Regions from separate parts of the Arthrobacter sp. Y3224055 genome, predicted to be linked through region 2. Evidence: riboswitches for the same ligand, from Rfam matches in the RefSeq annotation. Region 2 holds a riboswitch; the other holds the start of a gene.
The links. Region 2 has a riboswitch for cyclic di-AMP ahead of AC5RTY_RS16530 (NlpC/P60 family protein). Riboswitches for the same ligand answer to the same signal wherever they lie in the genome.
Positions count from the first base shown of each region.

Region 1: it holds a riboswitch for cyclic di-AMP, as region 2 does, so the genes downstream of both, AC5RTY_RS15355 (C40 family peptidase) here and AC5RTY_RS16530 (NlpC/P60 family protein) in region 2, are expected to answer to the same signal.

Region 1 is NZ_JBNHGB010000006.1:256,455-259,847, forward strand. Features, by position in the region: gene AC5RTY_RS15345 (MFS transporter) at 1-628, shown strand, start outside; gene AC5RTY_RS15350 (LysR substrate-binding domain-containing protein) at 755-1,687, opposite strand; cyclic di-AMP (ydaO/yuaA leader) riboswitch at 1,937-2,101, shown strand; gene AC5RTY_RS15355 (C40 family peptidase) at 2,105-3,013, shown strand.
Region 2 is NZ_JBNHGB010000008.1:54,997-58,389, forward strand. Features, by position in the region: gene AC5RTY_RS16520 (iron-dependent transcriptional repressor DtxR) at 1-262, shown strand, start outside; cyclic di-AMP (ydaO/yuaA leader) riboswitch at 362-575, shown strand; gene AC5RTY_RS16525 (M23 family metallopeptidase) at 753-1,349, shown strand; cyclic di-AMP (ydaO/yuaA leader) riboswitch at 1,467-1,639, shown strand; gene AC5RTY_RS16530 (NlpC/P60 family protein) at 1,743-2,366, shown strand; cyclic di-AMP (ydaO/yuaA leader) riboswitch at 2,886-3,054, shown strand; gene AC5RTY_RS16535 (NlpC/P60 family protein) at 3,059-3,393, shown strand, end outside.

The DNA of each region.
Region 1 (3,393 bases), on a different contig from region 2:
AAAGATCCCGATTCTCGAGGTGCTGACGAAGTACCCGAAGAACGTGATCATGGGCACGCTGGTGGGGATGAGCTCCTACACCGTCCAAGGCCTGATGACCGTCTGGGCCATCTCCTATGTGGTGGACGAGGTCGGCCTGGACCGGACGAGCGTCCTCAACGTCAAAGCGTTGGGCGCGGCGCTGACCGTCGTCGCCATCTGGTTTGCGGCCCGGCACAGCGACAAGCTCGGCCGCCGGCCCGTGATGCTGATCGGCATCACCGCCGGCGCGGTGCTGGCCTTCCCCATCATGTGGATGCTGGAGCTCGGGACGCTGTGGCTGTTCGCGATCGGGCTGTTCCTGGCCAACGGCGTCATCCAGGGCACGATCTTCGGACCGTTCGGGGCGTTTACCGCCGAGCTGTTCCCGACCCGGATGCGCTACACCGGCGCCTCGCTGGTCTACCAGCTCTCCTCGACGCTGGGCGCAGGTTTTACCCCCATGATCGCCAGCGGGCTGGTGCTGGCGGCCGGCGGCGAGCTGTGGCTGGTGGCGACGGTCTGGGCCGGCGCGTTCGTCCTCGCAGGGCTGTGCATCCTGGCTATCAAGGAAGGAAAGGACCAGGACCTGACCGCGGAGAACATGTAGTTCCTCCAGCATGCCGTACCGGCATGCGGCGGCCGTTGCCCGAGGCAGCGGCCGCCGTCGCGGTTAAGCGGGATCACGCCGTCGTGTGCTCATCCCAGCCGCTCGCCGCAGCGCCTTCAGGGTGGATCACGCCGTCGTGTGCTCATCCCATCCGCTCGCCGCAGCGCCGCCAACCTCTGCGCAGAAGTCCAGGAATGCCCGCAGCCTGAGGCTGGGCCGGGTGACGCTGGCGTAGGCCACACAGACATCGCTGTGACCGACCGGCCCGTCGATTTCCACCGTGGCCAGGGGAAGCCCGTCGTAGCTGTAATTGCCCGGCGGCCGCTGCACCAGCACGGTGTAGCCGAGGCCGCGCGCCACCATGCCCCGCACCGCCTCAAAACTTGACGATCGCCAGGCGATCTTCGGATCCAGCCCGGACAGCCGCAGATTGACCAACTGGTTATCTCGCACGGTGGGGATGTCCAGCGAGACGAAGTCTTCTTCGGCCAGCTCGGCGAGCCGGACGCTTTTGCGCGAAGCCAGCGGGTGGCTTGCAGCAAGCAGGACGTAGGGCCGGCCTTCCTTGACGGTGCGGGCCTGCACGCCGGGCAAGAGGTGCCGCGTATGGGTCAGCACCGCATCCAAATAGCCCTCTTGCATCCGGTGCTGCAGCTCGGCGGCCTCGCCTTCCTCCATGGTCACGGTGAGGCGCGGATGCGGCTTGATGAACCGTTCGCTGATCACCGGAACCCAGAAGGCGGACAGGGTGCTGTAACAGCCGATGGCCAGCGGGCCGACCAACCCCTGCTGGCGCTCGATGATGCTGTTCTGCACGTCGTCGGCGTGCCGGACCAGGCTCCGGACGTCGCGCAGGAACTGCTGCCCGACGCCGGTCAGGGCGATTCCGCGGGACCGGTGCCGCACCATCAGCTGCGCGCCGACGATCCGCTCCAGCTCTGTCAGCGCCTGGGACATCGCCGCCTGTGAGATGTGGCTGGCGGCGGCGGCGGCCGAGATTGAGCCGTGGTCAGCGACTGCCACAAAGTACTGCAGCTGTTTAAGCGTGAAGTCCACCACTCTGCCAGCGTACAAGTTAGCCCGCAGCGACTGCTTAATCGGCCGATTGTTGCGCCCGTTGTACCGTGACGGACGCGTGCAACGGCCCCCTGGGGGTTGCTCGCTCCTGACCGCAAGATGGCTCTCAGGTTATCCACAGGTAAATTTCAGGGCTTGGACAGTTACCGAACCGTTATGTAATGTTTTCAGCACGTCGGCGATCATGCGCCGATGTCCTCGGAGGGTATTGCCTAGCTCTGCCAGCCTTTCCGAGTTCGTTCGCTAGACATCTGGCAGAGGCGGGGGACCCACATTCCGGGCCCCTCTTGGGGCTCTTGGGGTTAAGTCGTACGGAGTGCTTACCGCACTGCCGCACGGCCGGGTGACTCCCACCCGAACCCGACAGCTTACCTCGCAGGCATTGGGAGAGGTATCTTCTTGCTGCTCAAAAACAATCGCGCACGCCACCGTGCCACCCCGGTCCGCAACACCACCGTGGCCGGTCTGTCCCAGGCTGTATCGTCCCGCGCCGGAACCGTCGGCCGCGGCGCCGCCGTCGTCACCGCCGCCGGTGGCCTGATGCTGGGTGCCGGCCTGCCGGCCAATGCCGCCGCCGATGTCACGGTCCCGACCTACGGCGCTGCCAATGCAACGGACACCGTTGCCGCTCCGGCCAACGCCGGCTTCGAGGTGGAGCGCGCTTCCGTTACCAGCTCGGCCGCCGACGCCGGTGCCGCTACCGGTGCCACCACGCACACCGTGGTCGCGGGCGACACCGTGGGCACGATTGCCGCCCAGTACGGCAAGAATGTGCAGGACGTGCTGGCCATCAACGGCCTGGGCGCGTACTCCATCATCTACCCGGGCGACCAGATCGCGCTGACCGGATCCGCACAGTCCGGTGGCGGACAGGCAGCGCAGGCCGGCGGCGGAGCCGCTACGACCCTGGCTGCGTCGACCGACGCCGCGACTGTCTCGCTGGCCAGCGCCGACATCAAGCCGGCCTCCACCGGTGGCAACCAGAGCATCGTGGACATCGCCCTGTCCGCCCAGGGCACGCCCTACGTCTGGGGCGGCACCTCCACGGCCGGCTGGGACTGCTCCGGCTTCACCCAGTGGGTCTACGCCCAGGCCGGCGTTGACCTCCCCCGCCTCAGCCAGCACCAGGGCGGCGCCCTTACCCCGACCAGCAACCCGCAGCCGGGCGACCTGGTGGTGCAGAACGGCGGCGGCCACGTGGGCATCTACCTGGGCGGCGGCAAAATGATCAGCGCCCTGAACCCGAGTCAGGGCACCATGGTGCACGACGTGAACGCCATGCCCGTTACCGGTTACTACACGATGTAACCACCCCTAAAACTCCTGGACCGGCTAATCCCCCAACGGCCGGTCCAGGATCACAGGGAAGCCTCGTCGGCCTTGCGCCGGCGGGGCTTCTCCTCTTTTAACCCGTAAGCGCGACTTTCCCTCCACTTAAACGACGCGGCCGGAGTCCTCTTGAAGGGGACCGGTGGGGGAACCATTGGCGCGCGCCCCTCCCCCGCAGGAGGCGGTTGCCGCCCGGCGGCGAGCACCGGCGTCGTTGTTTATTCGAGGTTGACCGCCGGGAATAGGAGTCAGTGGGGGCAGGTTAAGCTGTTACTCCGCCTGCGCCCGGCCTTCTTGGGCTGTTTCCGGCCGCCCCCAACAGCACGATTTCCACGCGAGGATCTTCCCGTGAATAAAGA
Region 2 (3,393 bases):
GTTCACCACCGGCGTGCTCAATCTGGCGCAGGCCATGGGCGGCTACACGTCCGACAAAGAGGTGAGCATCGTCAGGCTGGCGGAGCCCATCCAGGTGGAACCGGAACTGCTGCTCCAGCTGGAAGAGGGCGGTTTGAAGCCGGGAGCAAGCCTTCAGCTGGAGACCGCCGGCGAGTACATCTCCGTGCGCGTGCCGGGGATCGAAGGGGCCTTGGAACTGCCTCCGGAAGTTGCCGCGCACATCTTTGTATCAATGCGATGAAACGTTGACCCTTGAAAACACGCACCCCGGATAACGGATTTATTACTTTCGGGGAGTTTTACGTATAGTTGACCCGGGCATCGAGACATCGATTCCCACACCCTTCGCAAGCCGAACCCTGTCGGCGGAGGCGTGTATCCGTGAGACAGGGGCGGAGGACCCACCAAGCGGCAGTTTGTTCGCTGCCTTGGGGTGAAGCCGCAGCGGGCAAAGCCTCGGTGAATCGTTCCACCGGCGCTCTGTGCGGTGTGGCCGAGTTTTCTCTTGACTCGAATCCGACAGCTAACTTCGCAGGCGCTTTGGGAGAGGTAACAGAATTTTGGCAGGACACAAAGCCTCGGGACGGCGCCGTTCAACCGCCCCGGCCGAACACTCACGCCCTCGTGCCGCAACGCCCGGCCGACGCCGCGCCCAGCCGGCGCCGTCTCCGGTAGCAGCAGCCGCGCGCGACGTCGGGCATAAGACAGCGATCGTTGCAGCCGCCTCCGGGATGGCCCTGACCGTGATGCTGCCGACGACGGCCGGCGCCACCGCCGACGCCCCGCAGGATGCCCCGGCCGCCAGCAGCATCTCCGCCGCCACCGAAGCCCGGCTGACGTTCGAGCGTGCCGGCCTGACCAGCAAATTCGACCCGGACACGAAGCTGAAGCAGGTCATGGTCGCCTCGGGCAGCAATGCCAAGGTCGTCAGCAGCGAAGGCTCCCTCTCGCAGCCGATGGACGAGCTGACCATGACGTCGCCGTTCGGCTACCGCGTCAGCCCCATCACCGGCTACGCCGGGGAGCTGCACACCGGCCAGGACTACGGAGCAGCCTGCGGCACCCCCGTCCACGCAGCGGCCGGCGGAACCGTCGTCGAGGCGGGCTTCCAAGTCGGCGGCGGAGGTAACCGGATCGTGGTGGACCACGGCAACGGCCTGAAGACCACCTACAACCACCTGAGCACCATTGACACGTCCGTCGGTGCCACCGTGCAACGCGGGGAGATGGTGGGCCAAAGCGGCACCACCGGCGCCTCAACTGGCTGCCACCTCCACTTCGAAGTAATGGTCAACGACAAGCTGGTGGACCCCACCGGCTGGCTGTGATGAACACGCCGTAATCGGAACGTGACACATCCCGCAAATTGTTATAAGGTTTCACCCGTGCCCGTCGTCAACAGGCTGGCACCTTCGGGCGGAATGCCGAACTCTGCCGTCGCCCGAAGTTCGTTCGCACCGAATCGCATGGCAGAGGCGGGGGAACCACTTCCCGGACATCGCACGGTGTCCTTGGGGTAAAGCCGACCAGGCCCGGGCCACCAGCCCGCAGCCTGCCGGCCGGATGAACTCCCATCCGAACCCGACAGCTCACTTCGCAGGCATTTGGGAGAGGTACAGACCGTGTCCAAGAGCATTACTGCGGGCCGCCATCGTGCGACCCCCGTCCGCACGAGCCCGCTTGAGACGATTTCCAAGGCTGTGTCCGCGAATGCGGGAACCATGGGACGTCAGGGTGCCGTGATCGCCGCCGCTACCGGCTTGGTTCTGACCGGTACCATCCCGGCCCAGGCTGTCAGCGCTGACCGAGGGGTCGAGGCCCCGGCCCGCGTGCAGGTGGAAGCCGTGCAGGCCTCCGCAGCCGTGAAGCTGACCTTCGAACGCGCGGGGATCACCTCCACCCCCGCGCCGGAGCCGGTTGTCCAGGCCGTCTCCAACGAAATCAACCCCACGACCGGCAACGACGCCGGGTCGAACGAAACCAAGACTGTCAAGAAGGCCGGCGAGGCTGCCGCCAGCGGAGCCGCCGGCGCCATCGTCGCGGCCGCCTACGGACAGATCGGCGTCGCCCAGGACTGCACGGCCCTGGTCGAGAACGCCCTGCGCGCGGCAGGCTTCGCGGTGGGCGACCTCGCCCCGGCGCAGTTCTTTGCCTACGGCACACAGGTGGCCACCCCGCAGCCCGGCGACATCATCTACTACGCCAACGGCGGTGCCGGCGTGGCCCACGTGGCCATCTACGTCGGCAACGGCCAGGCGGTCCACGGCGGATGGGCGGGCTACAGCACTGTTCTGGGCAGCGCCTACATCGGCTCCGGCCCGGTCTTCATCCGTCCGGCAGGCTAGCGCTTCCTGTCACGGCCTTCTCGCGGCGCGTCCTTCGGGGCGCGCTGCGGGCGTTAAAAACGGCGCGCGGAGGACCTGGGTGGAATCGGTGCGCGGGTGCGGCGCGCGGAGGACCTGGGCGGAATCGGCGCGCGGACACAGCGCGCGGCAGACCTGCCCAGGAGTGGCGCGAAGAAGGGGTCCGGTCGGCGCGCGGAAGACCCGTGCGCGAAGTCGGGTCCGGAGCCGCGCGGAACCTCTGCTCGGAAACGGGCGCGGATGACCCGTTCGGAAGACCCGCGCGACAACGGCGCTTGGAACGTGCGCGCAGCCCCGAAACGCACGGTGCACCCTTCGTACCAGCCCCGTCCCGGAACCGTCTGGCAGCAGGGCTCCGACGGCTGTCGTAATCAAAACATCACCACGCCGTGATCAGAATGTGACAATGCGTGATTGATCGTATACGCTCTAACGCGTGCCAGTTGCCAAACGGCTGGGACCTCCGGGTGGATTGCCGAGCTCTGCCACCGTCCGGAGTCCGTTCGCAAAAAACTTCGCGGGCAGAGGCGGGGGAACCAATTTCGGGTTCCGTACAGGAACCCTTGGGGTTAAGTCGCCAGCACTCTCAGGCAATGCCGGGGAGGGCTGCGGCCGGATGCACTCCCATCCGAATCCGACAGCTCACCTCGCAGGCATTGGGAGAGGCCTTTAACGTGTTCAATGACACCGCTACGGGGCGCCACCGCGCCGTTTCCGTCCGCACCAACCCGCTGGAGACGATTTCCAAAGCCGTCTCGTCCAATGCCGGATCCATGGGTCGCTCGGCAGCCGTGATCGCTGCCGCGTCCGGACTGGCCCTGACCGCCGCGGTTCCCGCGCAGTCAACCTCCATCGAACGCACCGCATCCACGGTGTCCGTACCCAGCCGCGTGCAGGTGGACACCGTCCAGGCTTCGAGTGCCGTCGAGCTGACCTTCTCGCGTCCCGCCATCAAGTCCACTCCGGCCCCGGAGCCCGAGCCTGTCGTCGAAGCCGTGGCCGAGGAAGT